4 regions of the Pseudomonas sp. SDO5522_S412 genome follow, and region 1 is predicted to be linked to each of the others. Evidence: predicted binding sites of a transcription regulator. Region 1 holds the regulator's gene; each other region holds the start of a gene.
What was found. Region 1 encodes FliA, which starts transcription of late flagellar genes. Its sites were predicted from a motif close to CTAAAGTTTNNNNNNNNNNNGCCGNTAA; they were not measured.
Positions count from the first base shown of each region.

Region 2: a site for FliA is predicted at 1,868-1,895, ahead of ACW9I6_RS04045 (flagellar protein MotY). Genes of this name have one in related genera too.
Region 3: a site for FliA is predicted at 1,965-1,992, ahead of ACW9I6_RS17840 (methyl-accepting chemotaxis protein). Genes of this name have one in related genera too.
Region 4: a site for FliA is predicted at 1,792-1,819, ahead of flgM (flagellar biosynthesis anti-sigma factor FlgM). Genes of this name have one in related genera too.

Region 1 is NZ_JBSVWQ010000079.1:18,043-22,253, reverse strand. Features, by position in the region: gene flhF (flagellar biosynthesis protein FlhF) at 1-425, shown strand, start outside; gene fleN (flagellar synthesis regulator FleN) at 546-1,379, shown strand; gene fliA (RNA polymerase sigma factor FliA) at 1,376-2,116, shown strand; gene ACW9I6_RS17365 (chemotaxis response regulator CheY) at 2,287-2,661, shown strand; gene ACW9I6_RS17360 (protein phosphatase CheZ) at 2,680-3,468, shown strand; gene ACW9I6_RS17355 (chemotaxis protein CheA) at 3,480-4,211, shown strand, end outside.
Region 2 is NZ_JBSVWQ010000009.1:23,506-27,716, forward strand. Features, by position in the region: gene ACW9I6_RS04030 (peroxiredoxin) at 1-17, shown strand, start outside; gene rnt (ribonuclease T) at 82-759, opposite strand; gene pyrC (dihydroorotase) at 756-1,802, opposite strand; gene ACW9I6_RS04045 (flagellar protein MotY) at 1,959-2,867, shown strand; gene ACW9I6_RS04050 (argininosuccinate synthase) at 2,997-4,211, shown strand, end outside.
Region 3 is NZ_JBSVWQ010000084.1:19,679-23,889, reverse strand. Features, by position in the region: gene ACW9I6_RS17850 (NorM family multidrug efflux MATE transporter) at 1-841, opposite strand, end outside; gene ACW9I6_RS17845 (LysR substrate-binding domain-containing protein) at 994-1,914, shown strand; gene ACW9I6_RS17840 (methyl-accepting chemotaxis protein) at 2,093-4,069, shown strand; gene ACW9I6_RS17835 (ABC transporter six-transmembrane domain-containing protein) at 4,187-4,211, opposite strand, start outside.
Region 4 is NZ_JBSVWQ010000063.1:11,473-15,683, reverse strand. Features, by position in the region: gene ACW9I6_RS15560 (chemotaxis protein CheV) at 1-869, opposite strand, end outside; gene flgA (flagellar basal body P-ring formation chaperone FlgA) at 950-1,714, shown strand; gene flgM (flagellar biosynthesis anti-sigma factor FlgM) at 1,857-2,180, shown strand; gene flgN (flagellar protein FlgN) at 2,229-2,696, shown strand; gene ACW9I6_RS15540 (flagellar brake protein) at 2,792-3,541, shown strand; gene ACW9I6_RS15535 (MFS transporter) at 3,602-4,211, opposite strand, start outside.

The DNA of each region.
Region 1 (4,211 bases):
GCGTAGTGCTGATCGACACCGCCGGCCTGCAAGCCAGCGACCCGGCCCTGCGCATGCAGCTGGAAAGCCTGGCCGGGCGCGGGATCAAATCCAGAAACTATTTGGTGCTTGCCACTACCAGCCAGAAGCAGGTATTGACCGCCGCCTACCACAGCTACAAGCGCTGCGGGCTGGCGGGTTGCATCCTGACTAAACTGGATGAGACGGCAAGCCTGGGCGAAGTATTGAGCCTGGCAATCAGTCATGAATTACCGGTCGCCTACCTGACCGACGGGCCGCGAATCCCGGATGATCTGCATCTGCCGCGCCGTCATCAGTTGGTCAGCCGGGCTGTCAGCGTGCAAATGCAGGAAGAACCCAGTGAGGAAGCTATGGCTGACATGTTTGCTGACCTCTACCACAGCCCGAACAAGCGAGTTGGGTGAGGCATCATGGCTTTCTATTTAAAAATGACAGTGAAAAGTATCTACATCGATGGCCTGCCAGCAGTTCGCGCGGCCAACTTATGTAGCCTGCGTCTAAGCAAGACAAGGTAAAGAAATAAAATGGGCAGCATGCATCCCGTACAGGTGATCGCGGTGACCGGCGGCAAAGGTGGCGTCGGGAAAACTAACGTGTCAGTGAATTTGTCCCTGGCCCTGGCAGAGCTTGGCCGTCGCGTCATGCTGCTGGATGCTGACCTGGGGCTGGCGAACGTCGACGTTCTGCTGGGACTGACGCCCAAACATACCCTGGCCGATGTCATCGAAGGCCGCTGTGAGCTGCGCGACGTACTGTTGCAAGGCCCCGGCGGGATTCGCATCGTGCCGGCCGCTTCCGGCACCCAGAGCATGGTGCACCTGAGTCCGGCGCAACATGCCGGCCTGATTCAGGCGTTCAGCGACATTGGCGACAACCTCGACGTACTGGTGATCGACACCGCCGCCGGGATCGGCGAGTCGGTGGTCAGTTTCGTGCGCGCAGCGCAGGAAGTGTTGCTGGTGGTGTGCGACGAACCCACCTCGATCACCGACGCCTACGCCCTGATCAAACTGCTCAACCGCGACTACGGCATGAACCGCTTCCGCGTGCTGGCCAACATGGCCCAAAGCCCGCAGGAAGGGCGGAATCTGTTCGCCAAGTTGACCAAGGTCACGGATCGCTTCCTCGATGTCGCCTTACAATACGTTGGCGCAGTTCCTTACGACGAGTGTGTGCGCAAGGCCGTGCAAAAGCAGCGTGCGGTCTATGAAGCGTTCCCTCGTTCGAAGTGCGCATTGGCGTTCAAGGCTATTGCCCAGAAGGTCGATACCTGGCCGTTGCCCGCCAATCCCCGGGGGCATCTGGAGTTTTTCGTCGAGCGATTGGTGCATCAGACGAGCGCAGGACCGGTGCTATGACAGCCAGCGGCTACAACCTTTACAAGAAGTCGGCACGTGACAGTCAAGTCGAATTGATCGAGCGCTATGCGCCCCTGGTCAAGCGCATTGCCTATCACCTGCTGGCGCGCTTGCCTGCCAGCGTGCAGGTCGAGGACTTGATCCAGGCCGGGATGATCGGCCTGCTTGAAGTGTCGACCAAGTACGACGCGAGCAAGGGCGCGAGTTTCGAGACATACGCGGGTATCCGTATCCGTGGGGCCATGCTCGATGAAGTGCGTAAAGGTGATTGGGCGCCGCGATCAGTGCACCGCAATACGCGGATGGTGAGTGACGCAATTCGCTCAATTGAAGCAAAAACCGGTCGCGACGCTAAAGATCATGAAGTTGCGGCCGAACTCCAATTGAGTCTCGACGATTACTACGGGATTTTGAACGATACCTTGGGCAGCCGGCTGTTCAGTTTCGACGACCTTTTACAGGACGGCGAACATGAAGGGCTGCACGAGGACGGCGCGAGTGCCCATCTCGAACCGTCACGGGACCTGGAAGATGAACGCTTCCAGAGCGCGCTGGCGGACGCGATAGCCAATTTGCCGGAGCGTGAGCGACTGGTGTTGGCGCTGTACTACGACGAAGAGCTGAACCTCAAGGAAATCGGTGAGGTCCTGGGGGTCAGCGAATCGCGGGTCAGCCAGTTACACAGCCAGTGCGCGGCCCGCTTGCGGGGGCGTTTGGGAGAGTGGCGAGCGCGCTGACAGGCAGTGTGGGGACACTGCGAACGATACCGTCCAGGCCCTGCGCCCGGACGGGCTTGGCCCGTGGTGCGCCCCCGGTAGTCCTTTTTGTGTAACGCCTGTTGATTGATATGGCGCGCCCAGGTGCTGGGCGCGTTTAAGACTGCTTGGAGGTCGAATTGGACAAGAACATGAAAATCCTCATCGTTGATGACTTCTCAACGATGCGGCGGATCATAAAAAACCTGTTGCGTGACCTTGGGTTCACTAACACGGTCGAGGCGGATGACGGTATTACGGCGATTCCGATCCTCAACAGCGGGAGCATCGACTTTCTGGTAACGGACTGGAACATGCCGGGCATGACCGGTATCGATCTGCTGCGCCACGTGCGCGCTGATGAAAAACTGCGCAGCCTGCCTGTGCTGATGGTGACCGCTGAAGCCAAGCGTGAACAGATCATCGAAGCCGCCCAGGCCGGGGTCAACGGCTACGTGGTCAAGCCATTCACTGCACTGGCCTTGAAAGAGAAGATCGAAAAGATCTTCGAACGCATCGGTCATTGATGCTGCCACGGGGGAGCTATGGAGCATAAAGAATCATCGCAGGCCGACTTTGAGTCGACCCTGAAAAAACATGCTCATCAACTCGTCGAAAGCCTTGAAAGAGGCCAGTTCGGCGACGCGGTGCAGTTGATCCATGAGCTCAACCAGACCCGTGACCGCGGCCTGTACCAGGAAGTGGGCAAGCTCACCCGTGAGTTGCACAGTGCGATAGTCAATTTTCAGATTGACCCGCACATGCCCCAGGCCGAGGAAATCTCGCAGATCACGGATGCCACCGAACGCCTGTCCTACGTGGTCAGGCTGACTGAGGCGGCGGCCAACCGCACCATGGACCTGGTGGAAAACGCCACGCCTCTGGTCAACGGTATGGCCAGTGAAGCCAAGGCCCTGAGCACTGACTGGGGCCGGTTCATGCGTCGGGAAGTGGGCGCTGAGGAGTTTCGTGAGTTGGCGCGTCGGGTCGAGGGCTTTTTGTCCCGCAGCGAGCAGGAAAACCGCACGGTTTCCAGCAACCTCAATGACATTCTGCTGGCCCAGGATTACCAGGACCTCACCGGTCAGGTGATCAAGCGTGTGACCCAACTGGTCACCGAAGTGGAAAGCAACCTGCTCAAACTGGTGTTGATGGCGGGCCAGGTCGACCGGTTTGCCGGCATCGAACATGACCGCGCAGCGATCCTTTCTGAAAAAGATCCACAAAAACACCTCGCCAAGGGTGAAGGTCCGCAGATTCATGCCGATAAACGTGAAGACGTTGTATCCGGGCAAGACGACGTAGACGATTTGCTGTCCAGTTTAGGCTTCTAAGGAGCACACCCATGAGCTTCGGCGCCGATGAAGAAATCCTTCAGGATTTCCTTGTAGAGGCCGGCGAAATTTTAGAGCAACTGTCCGAACAACTGGTCGAGCTGGAAAGCCGACCGGATGATGCGAACCTGCTCAATGCAATTTTTCGCGGTTTTCATACTGTAAAAGGGGGCGCCGGCTTCCTCCAGCTCCACGAGCTGGTGGAGTGCTGTCACATCGCCGAGAACGTGTTCGACATCCTGCGCAAGGGTGAGCGGCACGTCGACTCGGAACTGATGGACGTGATCCTGGAAGCACTGGACGCGGTCAACGGCATGTTCAGTGAAGTGCGCGAGCGCGCACCGATCACTGCCGCCACGCCGGAACTGCTGGCCGCCCTGGCGCGCCTGGCGGAACCTGCGGCCAACGCTCCCGTGGTGGAAGCAGTGGCTGAGCCGGTTGCCGAGCCTGCGGGCGACGTGACCGACAGCGAATTTGAACAACTGCTGGACTCGCTGAACGCCGTCAAGGCCGAAGCCGAAGCGCCGGCAGCCAGTGCGCCGGCCATGGTGCCGACCACCGAAGACATTACCGACGCCGAGTTCGAGTCGTTGCTCGACCAGTTGCACGGCAAGGGCCAGTTTGCCCCGGACGCGGTGGCCGCAGCGCCAGCGCCAACGGAAGCCGCGGCGCCCGTCAGCAATGAAATCACCGACGACGAATTTGAAGCGCTGCTGGACCAGTTGCACGGCAAAGGCTCGTTT
Region 2 (4,211 bases), on a different contig from region 1:
ACGCTGGCAAGCTGTAAGCCACGTTCGAAGCAAAAAAAACCGGCCTGAGAAGGCCGGTTTTTTTATGTGCGGGATTTGGCTTCAGTCGCCGAAGTCTTCCCAGCCGCCCATCTGTTTCCAACGGTTGACGATGCCGCAGAACAGCTCGGCGGTCTTCTCGGTGTCGTAGCGGGCCGAGTGGGCCTCACGACCGTCGAAGTCGATACCGGCAGCCTGGCAGGCCTTCGCCAGCACGGTCTGGCCATAGGCCAAACCGGCCAGGGTCGCAGTGTCGAAGCTGGAGAACGGGTGAAACGGGTTGCGTTTCATGTCCAGGCGCGCCACGGCGGCGTTGAGGAAGCCCAGGTCGAAGCTGCTGTTGTGGCCCACCAGGATCGCGCGTTTGCAGCCATTGGCCTTCAGGGCCTTGCGTACGCCACGGAAGATGTCGGTCAGCGCCGCTTCTTCACTGACGGCCATGCGCAGTGGGTGATCAAGCTTGATCCCGGTGAACTCCAGGGCCGCCGCTTCGATGTTGGCGCCTTCGAACGGCTCGACGCGGAAGAAGTGGGTGTGTTCCGGGAACACGAAACCCTGTTCATCCATGCCGATGGTCGTGGCGGCGATTTCCAGCAACGCATCAGTGGCGCAATTGAAACCGCCGGTTTCTACGTCGATGACAACGGGCAGGTAGCCACGGAAACGCTCGGCCATCGGGTGACGGGAACCGCCACCACCGCCGCCGTGTTCCTGGTCGTCGTCGTAATGGTCTTCACTCACGGGTGTTCCTCCAGCAGGCGCCAGCGCAGTGTTTCACCGGCGCGCAGCGGGATAACGGTCAGCTCGCCAAACGGCAGGCTGGTGGGGGCGGTCCAGTCTTCACGGACCAGGGTAATGCGGTCGGTATTCGCCGGCAGGCCATAGAAACGCGGGCCGTTGAGGCTGGCGAACCCTTCAAGCTTGTCCAGGGCGTTGCGTTGTTCGAACGCTTCGGCATACAACTCGATCGCCGCATAGGCGGTATAGCAACCGGCACAACCACACGCGGCTTCCTTGGCGTGTTGGGCGTGAGGTGCAGAGTCGGTACCGAGGAAAAATTTCTCGCTGCCACTGGTGGCGGCATCGAGCAGCGCTACCTGGTGCGTGTTGCGCTTGAGAATCGGCAGGCAATAGAAGTGCGGCCGAATCCCGCCCACCAGCATGTGGTTGCGGTTGTACAGCAGGTGATGCGCGGTGATGGTCGCGCCGACGTTGGCCGAAGCCTCGGTGACGAACTGCACGGCATCGGCGGTGGTGATGTGCTCGAACACCACCTTGAGGGTCGGGAACAGCTCGACAACTCGGCGCATGTGCTCGTCGATGAAGATCTTTTCACGATCGAACACATCGACATCGCCACGGGTGACTTCACCGTGGATCAGCAACGGCATGCCCACTTCGGCCATGGCTTCGATGGCCGGCAGGATCTTGTCGATACTGGTGACGCCGGAATCGGAGTTGGTGGTCGCGCCGGCCGGGTACAGCTTGGCGGCGTGCACGAAACCACTGGCCTTGGCCTGGCGGATTTCTTCGGGCTGGGTGCGGTCGGTCAGGTACAGCACCATCAACGGTTCGAAGCGGCTGCCGGCCGGTCGTGCAGCGAGAATGCGCTGGCGATAGGCGTCGGCTTCCGCGGCGTTACGCACCGGAGGTACCAGGTTAGGCATGATGATGGCGCGGCCAAACGTGCGCGCTACATCGGCCACGGTTTGGGGCAACGCAGCACCATCGCGAAGATGAATATGCCAGTCGTCGGGACGCAGCAGGGTCAGGCGGTCGGACATTGGGGATTCCAGGCGGGTCAATCTGGTGGGAATGCTACCGGAAAAGACTCTTGCAGGCACTCGCTATCAAGTTTTGCAGGATGCGACCGATATCCCTGGGTATGCCTTAACGATGTATGACGCCTTGATGTGTTGTAGAAACCAGTGGAGCCTCCCGTGCGCCAGCATTATCTAGCCCTGCTCAGTGTGTTCGCCAGCCTGCCCGCGATGGCCCTCACGTTCCAGACACGTCTGGAGAATATTGAGTGGAAAGTGGAGGGCGATAAATTCGAGTGCCGCTTGACCCAGCCGATCACCGATTTCGGCTCGGGCGAGTTCGTGCGCCGGGCCGGCGAGCAGGCGACGTTTCGCCTGAAAGCCTTTAACGGCTCGTTGGGTGCCGGTTCCGCAACCCTGTTGGCGGCGGCTGCGCCGTGGCAGCCGGGGCGTGGCGATATCAACCTGGGGGCGGTGCGTGTCGGCAGTGGCGATGTGCTGTTCAACAGCTCCCAGGCCCAGGCCGGGCGTTTGTTTACCGGCCTGCTCGAAGGGCGCAGCCCGACGGTGCGCCACTATAGCCGCGACGGCGGTTACTCCGAGATCCGCCTGCTGCCGGCGAAATTCAGCAAGGCCTACAACGACTACCAACTCTGCACCACCAAGCTGCTGCCGATGAATTTCGAGCAGGTCAAACAGACCGAGGTGGGTTTCCCGGGTGGCGGCATCGAACTGGACGCGGCGGCCAGGAAAAAGCTCTCGGTGATTCTCGAATTCATGAAAGCCGACCCGACGGTTAACCACGTCGAGTTGAATGGCCACTCCGACAACAGCGGCAATCGCCTGACCAATCGCGACGTTTCGCGGCGTCGTGCATTGGCGGTGATGGACTACTTCAAGGCCAATGGCATCCAGGAATCGCAGATTACCCTGCGCTTTCATGGCGAAAGCTATCCGCTGGCGCCGAACACCAACGCGGCCAACCGGGCGAAAAACCGCCGGGTGAATATTCAGCTCGAACGGGTGGCAGCCCCCGAGAAACCGGCGCCCCAGGCCAAGGCGCCAGGCAACGCTGCCGCCACCTCATAAGGTGCGGCGTTTCGTCGCCCGCTCGACATAATCTGTCGCTTTATCTTCATTTGCTGTCGCGCCTCTGTAATTTCACGGTTTTGGTCGGTAGAATCGACGCCTTTCCGTACAACCCCGTGGAGTGATGGCATGGCCGACGTAAACAAGGTCGTTCTCGCGTATTCCGGCGGCCTGGACACTTCGGTGATCCTCAAGTGGCTGCAGGATACTTATAACTGTGAAGTGGTGACCTTCACCGCTGACCTGGGTCAGGGCGAAGAGGTCGAACCTGCACGTGCCAAGGCGCAAGCCATGGGCGTGAAAGAGATCTACATTGACGACCTGCGCGAAGAGTTCGTCCGCGATTTCGTTTTCCCGATGTTTCGCGCCAACACTGTCTACGAAGGCGAGTACCTGCTGGGTACTTCCATCGCACGTCCGCTGATCGCCAAGCGCCTGATCGAAATCGCCAACGAAACCGGCGCTGACGCCATTTCCCATGGCGCCACCGGCAAGGGCAACGACCAGGTGCGTTTCGAACTGGGCGCCTACGCCTTGAAGCCAGGCGTAAAAGTGATTGCTCCGTGGCGTGAATGGGACCTGCTGTCCCGTGAAAAGCTGATGGACTACGCCGAAAAGCACGCGATCCCGATCGAGCGTCATGGCAAGAAGAAGTCCCCGTACTCGATGGACGCCAACTTGCTGCACATCTCCTATGAAGGCGGCGTGCTGGAAGACACCTGGACCGAGCACGAAGAAGACATGTGGAAATGGACCGTCTCCCCGGAGAACGCTCCTGACAAGGCCCAGTACCTGGAACTGACCTACCGCAACGGCGACATCGTCGCGCTGGACGGCGTCGAAATGACCCCGGCCACCGTACTGGCGACCTTGAACCGTATCGGTGGCGAACACGGTATCGGCCGCCTCGACATCGTCGAGAACCGTTACGTGGGCATGAAGTCCCGTGGTTGCTACGAAACCCCGGGCGGCACCATCATGCTGCGCGCTCACCGCGCCATTGAGTCCATCACCCTGGACCGTGAAGTGGCTCACCTCAAAGACGAGTTGATGCCCAAGTACGCCAGCCTGATCTACACCGGCTACTGGTGGAGCCCTGAGCGTCTGATGCTGCAACAGATGATCGACGCTTCCCAGGTCCACGTGAACGGCGTTGTGCGCCTGAAGCTGTACAAGGGCAATGTGATCGTGACCGGTCGCAAGTCCGATGAGTCGCTGTTCGACGCCAACATCGCCACTTTTGAAGAAGATGGCGGCGCCTACAACCAGGCAGACGCGGCAGGCTTCATCAAGCTGAACGCGTTGCGCATGCGCATTGCGGCCAACAAAGGTCGCAAGTTGTTC
Region 3 (4,211 bases), on a different contig from region 1:
GCAGGGCGATCTGGTGCGCAGCCAGCTGCGTGCTGCCCATAGTGCCCATGCACAGCGCGGCGAACGCAAAGAGCCCGACTTCCACCGCATAGGTGCCACCAATCGGCAGGCCCAGGCGCCACAGTTCCCGCAGGTAGTGCAGGTTGGGCCGCAGCAAACCCTTGCGCAGCGGATACGCGTCGTAGGCACGGTTGTATTTGATGTACCAGATCAGCGCCAGGGCCATGCAGTTGGCAACGATGGCGGTGACCAGGCCAATGCCCACCAGCCCGAGTTTCGGCAGGCCGAACATGCCTTCGATCAACGCGTGGTTGAGCAGGTAGTTGATCACCGTGCCGCCCAGGCTGATCACCATCACCGGCGTGGCCTTGCCGATAGCACTGGTGAAGCCGCGCAGGGCCATGAACGTCAGGTAGCCGGGCAGGGCGAACGGCAGGATGGTCAGGAACTGGCCGGCGGACGCGACGTTGGTTTCGGTCTGGCCGAACATCAGCAGCACTGGCTTGAGGTTCCATAGCAGCAAACCAGCCACCAGCGCCATCAACCAGGCCAGCCATAGCCCGGCCTGGGTCAGGCGGGTGGCGCCTTCGATGTCGCCGGCGCCCTGGCGGATCGCGACCAGCGTGCCCACGGCAGCGATCACGCCGATGCAGAAAATCGACACGAACGAATAGCTCGCCGCCCCCAGGCCTCCGCCGGCCAGGGCCTCGGGGCTCAGGCGGGCCATCATCAGGGTGTCGGTCAGCACCATCAGCATGTGGGCCAACTGTGAGGCAATCAGCGGCCCTGACAGCCGCAGAATGGCCCAGAGTTCGGTACGTGCAGGATGCTGCATGATCATCACGCTCAAAAAGTCAGGGAAGGGTGGAAGGGTTGATTCTCGGCGCCCACAGCGCATTGCACAAAGGGATAAATCCGATGGTTCGCATGATTAAAACTCATGCCTTAATGATTCTGGTAGGGTTTCGATATTGCGCCGTCGGAGTTTTCGCCATGTCTCGTCGTCTTCCTCCTCTTTACGCCTTGCGCGCGTTTGAAGCTGCGTCCCGCTACAACTCGTTCACCCGCGCGGCGGAAGAGTTGTCGATCACCCAAAGTGCGGTGAGCCGGCACATTCGTACCCTGGAAGAGCATTTCGCCTGCCGCCTGTTCCAGCGCAGCGGCCGCACCTTGCAACTCACAGAGGCGGCGCGCCTGTTGCTGCCGGGCGTGCGTGAAGGCTTTGCGGCCCTGGAGCGCGCCTGCCATACCTTGAATGCCGAGGACGACATCTTGCGCATGAAGGCGCCGTCCACCCTGACCATGCGCTGGCTGCTGGCGCGCCTCAGTCGCTTCCGGCACCTGCAGCCGGGCAATGAAGTGCAACTGACCAGCGCCTGGATGAGCGTCGATGAGGTGGATTTCAACCAGGAACCATTCGATTGCGCGGTGTTGCTGAGCAACGGGCATTTCCCGCCGGACTGGGAAGCCAGCTACCTGTTTCCGGAGTTGCTGATTCCGGTGGGCGCGCCGAACCTGTTGAGCGACGGACCCTGGGACGTTGCGCGCCTGGCCTCTGCCGAACTGCTGCACCCGACGCCGGACCGGCGTGACTGGCGCAACTGGCTGGAGCGCATGGGGCTGTCATCCCAGGTTTCGCTCAAGGGCGGGCAGGTGTTCGACACCTTGGAGTTGGGCATGATCGCCGCCGCCCGAGGGTACGGCGTGTCCATGGGCGACTTGCTGATGGTGGCCGAAGACGTGGCCCAGGGCCGCCTGAGTCTGCCATGGCCCACCGCTGTGGCCAGTGGGGAAAATTACTATCTGGTGTGGCCGAAGACCCGGCCGGGTGGCGAGCGTTTGCGACGGCTGGGTGACTTTCTCCAGGGCGAAGTGCAGGCCATGGAATTGCCCCAGGTCGAGCGCCTCGACTGAGTGGATTGCGCACCGGCCAGCAATCGTTTGCGCGATACCCCTGTGATTCGCTCAAGTATTGAGCCTGCCCGCCGAAGTAGGGTTGTTGGAACTACCGTTCTGCAACGTTTCCCCTATTAGAATTTTGCCGAGCAGCGCTATGAGATCAGGATGATCCTGGCCTCGGCCAGGAGCCTTCATGTCTCAACCTCGCGCCCGGATTGCCTCTCAACTGGGGCTTGCCCTCGCCGTGATACTGGCTGTCGTCATCAGCGGCAGCACGGTATTCGCGTTGCGTTCGCTGGACTCCGCCAACCTCGACACCCGCGAGGAGCACCTGGCCAGCGAGGCCCGCTTGCTGGCCGACCAGCTCAATACCTTCCACAGCACCTTGCGCGAAAGTACCCAGCGTTTGAGCGGGCTGTTTGAAAAGCGCTTCAGCGCCGGCTTGAGTACGCGCCCTGAGCAACCGGTGACGGTGGCGGGCGTGCAGACGCCGGGCCTGTACCTGGGCGAGGAAGTGCTCAACAACAACTTCGCTGAAGTCGATGAGTTCAAGCAGATGTCCGGCGGCGTGGCGACCTTGTTCGTACGCAGCGGCGAGGACTTTATCCGCGTCAGCACCTCCCTGACCAAGCAGGATGGCAGCCGCGCCATCGGTACGGCGCTGGATCACCAGCATCCGGCCTATCAACGTTTGCTGGGCGGGCAAGGCTACGTTGGCCGTGCGGTGTTGTTCGATCGCTCCTACATGACCCAGTACAGCCCGGTGCGGGACGCCAGCGGCAAAGTGATTGCGGTGCTGTTTGTCGGCTTCGACTACACCGATGCGCAGAACGCCCAGTTCGACAACCTCAAGCGTTTCCGCATCGGCCAGACCGGTTCCCTGGCGCTGCTGGACGAACAGAAGCACTGGCTGGTACCGCCCGCTGGCGTGCAGGCGCTGGATCAGTCGATTCCGGTGATGCTCGACCTGGCCGCCAAACCTGGAAAAGGCCGTTTCTGGAGCGACAAGAACGAAGATTTCTACAGCGTTGCCGTGCCGTTTGAAGGCGGCCCGTGGTCGGTGGTGGCGAGCATGCCGAAAGCCGAAATTCGCGCGGTGACCTGGTCGGTGGGGCTTCGCCTGGCGATCGGCAGCTTGCTCGCGATGCTGCTGGCGGTGGGCGCGGCGGTCTGGTTGCTGCGCAGCAAGTTGCAGCCGTTGGGCGACCTGGTGCGTCAGGCAGAAGCCTTGGGGGCCGGTGATTTGAGCGCACGGCTGAACGTTTCCAGCCATGATGAAATCGGCCAACTAGCCCGCAGTTTCAACCAGATGGGCGAAGCGCTGTCGACCATGGTGTCGCATATCCGCAAGGCGGCTGAAGACGTGAACAGCCGCGCCCAGGCACTGTCGGGGTTGTCCGGCGGTGCGTACGAAGGCATGGAGCAACAGTCCGGCGAGATCACCAGCATGGCCGGCGCGGTGGAAGAGTTCAGCGCCACCTCGCTGAACATTGCCGACAACATGGGCAACACCGAGCGCCTGGCCCAGGACAACGCCCAGCAAACCAGGATCGGCCGCACCTCGATGCAGGAAGCTTCGTCGTCCCTGGAACACATCGCCACCGCGCTGAACAGCACCGCCACGGTGATCAACACCCTGGGCCAGCGCTCCCAGGAGATCGGCGGGATTGTTGGCGTAATCACCGCGATTGCCGAACAGACCAACCTGCTGGCGCTCAACGCAGCCATCGAAGCGGCGCGGGCCGGTGAGCAGGGGCGCGGGTTTGCGGTGGTGGCCGATGAAGTGCGCAACCTCGCATCGCGCACTCGTCAGGCCACGGATGAGATTTCCGGGATGATCCAGAGTATCCAGCAGGAAACCGGCAACGCCATCAGCACCATGGAACAAGGCAACGTGCTGATGCAGGAAGGCCTGGCTCGCAACGCTGACGTCGCCTCTGCGCTGGCGCGGATCGACGAGCAAAGCCGCTCGGCGGGCCAGCAGTTTGCGGCCATTACCACGGCGACCCAGGAGCAGAGCAGCACGGCGACCCTGCTGAGCAGCAACTTGCAGAGCATCGCCCTGGCCAACAGCGAGCAGCGTGAAGTGGTGTCCAACCTGGCGATCACCGCCAAGGAACTGGAGACCCTGGCGGCGGGCTTGCGGCATGAGGTTGACCGGTTTCGTTGATTGACTGTTCGGGCCTCATCGCGGGCAAGCCCGCTCCCACAGTTGACCGTGTTGTTCTGGAGTACGCGGTCCACTGTGGGAGCCGGGCTTGCCCGCGATGACGGCCGACCCGACGCGTCAAACGTCGGATCGGTCGCCCAGC
Region 4 (4,211 bases), on a different contig from region 1:
TTGGCCAGGAAGTCATCGGCACCGACCTTCTTGACCATCGCCTGATTGAATACACCCGACAACGAAGTATGCAGGATGATATGTAGTTTTTGCATGCGTGGGTCGTTGCGTATCTCGGCCGTGAGGGTGTAGCCGTCCATTTCCGGCATCTCGATGTCGGAGATCATCATCAGGAATTCTTCTTCCGGCTTCTTGCCCTCATCCACCAGCTTGCGCAGGTAATCCAGGGCCTGGCGACCGTCATTGAGCGCGACCACTTCGACCCCAACGGTCTGCATGCAACGGGACACCTGCTTGCGCGCAACCGAAGAGTCGTCCACCGTCAGCACCCGCAGCGAGATCGCCTTGTGCGCGGTTTCGGCGTCTACCACACCCACCGATATCGCCTCGGAGGTCGGGGCCACTTCGGCGAGGATTTTCTCCACGTCGATGATTTCCACCAACTGGTTGTCGACCCGCGTCACCGCCGTGAGGTAGTGATCGCGACCGGTGCCCTTGGGCGGCGGATGGATCTCTTCCCAGTTCATGTTGACGATGCGCTCCACCGAGCGCACCAGGAAACCCTGGGTCTTGGTGTTGTACTCGGTAATGATCACGAACGGGCTCTCGCGGTCCTGCAATCCCGCCGAACCGGTGGCCATTGCCAGGTCAAGAATCGGGATGGTCGCGCCACGAATGTTGGCCACACCGCAAACCACCGGGCTGGACTTGGGCATTATTGTCAGCTTGGGACACTGCAGCACTTCGCGAACCTTGAAGACATTAATCCCGTACAGCTGCTTGCCGTCCAGACGGAACAACAGCAACTCCAGGCGATTCTGCCCCACCAGCTGTGTGCGCTGGTTCACTGAATCCATTACACCGGCCATGCCCAGACTCCTACGCTAAAACTTAGGGGTACGACGCGTACCCAACACTAAACGGCACGAGCTTTGCTTTTTTATTGGCCATGGACATCAAAACGACAGTTTCCCGACGCCTCCGATCCCCACAGTACCGCAGATTGCTCTGCGTCTCGATGGCGTTGCTTGCCTTGGCTACGGGCCAGCCGGCCCGCGCCGATAACGTCACCTTGCCTGATCTGCTTATCGGCGTCACTCAAGGCTTTCTTGAGTTCACTGTAGAAGATTATCTGGCCACGACGCAGACACCGGGCCGCTACGAAATCCAGGTCAACCAGCTGGATCCGCGCCTGCGCATGCCCATGTGCGACAGAGAATTGACAGCTTCCCTGGAAAGCCCCGCCCAGCCCATCGGGCGCGTGACCGTGAAAGTGCGCTGCGAAGGCGCCTCGCCCTGGACGGTGTTCGTGCCCGCCCAGGTCAAACTGTTTCGCGAAGTGGTGGTGGTGACGCGCCCGCTGAAACGTACCGGAATCATTGGTTATGATGACGTCGCGATGCGCGAGCGCGACATCAGCATGATCACCCAGAGCTACCTCACGTCCCTTGACCAGGCACTCGGGCAGAAACTTACCCGACCAATGGTTGCTGACCAGGTGATTACCCTGGTCCATCTCGAGCAGGCCGAAGTCGTGCGCAAAGGTGACCAGGTGGTGATTTCCGCCAGCAGCGGTGGCCTGAATGTAAAAATGCCGGGGGAAGCCCTGTCCAACGGCGGCATGAGTGAACAGATTCGCGTCAAGAACCTGAATTCCAACCGCGTGATCAAGGCCCGGGTGACTGCGCCGGGGCAGGTTGAGGTGGCTTTATAGATCACTGGCATCGGACGCCAGCTTTTCCTACACTGTGCGCAAAGCGGCATCGCGCATAGGTTTATTGTCAATCGAGCCTAAAGTTTGTCCGGGTATGGCCGAAAACATGGCAAGCGTCCAAATACCCAGAGGTTTTTTTAACATGGTCATCGATTTCAGTCGTTTGAATAACGCCCTGCCAACGCCCGGCTCTTCGCGCACCAACGGTGCCAAAGACAGCGTTGAAGCCAAGTCCCAGCCTCTGCCTGCCAAGACAGAACAGGCCGGTGCGAGCCAAAGCGGGGAATCGGTACACCTGAGCAATGAGGCTCAACAGTTGCAGAAGGTCACTGACTCGCTGAGCGATCAGCCAGTTGTCAATAAAGCCCGTGTGGCCGAATTGAAACAGGCGATTGCCGATGGCAGCTATAAGGTCGACAGCAACCGTGTAGCCAGCAAACTGCTTAACTTCGAAGCCGAGCGCTAGGCAAAGGCCTGCGCCAGGCTTTTGGACGCTTAAACCCCAAGGCCAGCCATGCACGACGAAAACTTGCTACAACTGATCATTGAAGACCTGCCTCCCGCACAGCAGCTGCTGGAGCTCCTTCGAGAAGAATCACTGGCCCTGTACGGCCGGGACATGCGCATGCTGGAAGAAATTCTGGCGCGCAAGCAATCGCTGATCGTCCTGCTGGAACAGCACGGCAAGAAGCGCAGCCAGATTCTGATCAGCCTGGGCCTCACGGCCGACCACAAGGGCCTGGAACAACTCGCCAGCCACTCCACGGTGGGCGACCAGTTGCTGGCCCAGAGCAAAGAACTCAACCAGTTGCTGACCCTGTGCCAGGAAACCAACCTCCTCAACGGCCAGGCCATCCAGCTTCAGCAAGCCACGACCGCCAATCAGTTGCGTATCCTCCACGGCGGCGAGCCTCCGGCTCTCTACAACGCTCAAGGCTCCACCTCACGCCTGGCCAAGCCAAGCACCCGCAGCCAAGCCTGAAACCAGTTTGAGCGCGCCCTATCCAAGTCGCGCCACATACTGGCAAAATGACAGCACTTGCGTGTAGTCGTATTTTGTCTGGAGATGGAAGAACCGTGTTCAACACCCTTAACGCGGAAGATGCTCCGCAGCCACCCAAGGTACTCACCACGCCGCTGGAAATCGCTGGCACCTTGCGGATGCTGCAAGAAAGCCATGATCCGCTGATCATCACCTTCCATGAACGCAACCAGCGGTTTCAAAGCTACCTGGTGGAAATCGACCGGGACAGCAAGACACTGGCCCTGGACGAAATGGTCCCGCGCGACGGCGAACGCTACCTCGAGAATGGCGAAGCTTTCCGGATCGAAGGTTTTCACGAGGGGGTGCGGGTAGCCTGGGAAAGCAACGGCACCCTGACCCTCGATGAAGCCGGCGGCCACCGTATTTACCGCGGCAGCATGCCTGGCGAGGTGATTTACCATCAGCGTCGCAACGCCTTCCGCGCGGCGCTGAAGCTGGCGCAACTGGTGAGCGTCGAACTGGGCGGCGACAAACTCAAGGCCCCCATCAGCGGCAAGTTGCTGGATATTTCCGCCACCGGCTGCAAATTGCGCTTCGAAGGGGATATTTCCGAGCGCCTGCAACTGGGCCAGGTCTACGACCGATTTATCGCCGCGCTACCCTTTGGCAGCATGACCACCTCGGTAGAACTGCGTTACCTGCACTTCGAAGAAAGGATCAACACCACCTTCGCCGGCCTACGTTTTCATAACATGAGCGGGCTGGTGCAGCGCCAGGTCGAGCGGTTTGTGTATCAACTGCAGCGTGAAGCGCGCCGGTTTGACAAGGACGACGACCTTTAAACAATAAAGGTCGCGACAAAAAAACGGGCAGTCCCTCAAGGGGGCTGCCCGTTTTTGCTTTCAGGGGCGCGCCCTGCTCAAGTCGTGGGGGTGATCATCCGGGTCCGGATGCTCTGGTGGCTCGGTGACAGGCTCCGGCTGATCCAGTTCGGGATCGACTTCCGGCTCGGGATCCACAACGGCGGTCTGCATCTGGTCCTGCACCACCTGTTCGTCCACTCGCGGATCGAGGCATGCTACCAGGGGCGAGCTGGACATGCTGTCGGGCATCGCCACGTGATGCAGCGGTGCGTCGTCCACCTGATGCAGGTTGGTGACCGCCTTGGGCCGGATGCGCCACACCAGGATCAATGCGCACACGCTGAAAAACGCATACAGCATATGGCTGCCGAACAGTTTCATCACCACACCGGCCAACAGCGGGCCGACACTGGCGCCGATGCCGTAGGTCACCAGCAACATCGCAGTGAGCGACACCCGGCGATCGCCCTCGACGTGGTCGTTGGAAAACGCCACGGCCAGCGGGTACAGGCAGAACTGCACCAGGGAACAGAGAAAGCCCGCGACGAACAGCACTTCCAGTGGTACCTGGGTCATGATCGCCAACGGCAACGCGGCCACCGCCAGGCACAAGGCGAAACAGCGAATCAACAGCGCGCGGTCATATCGA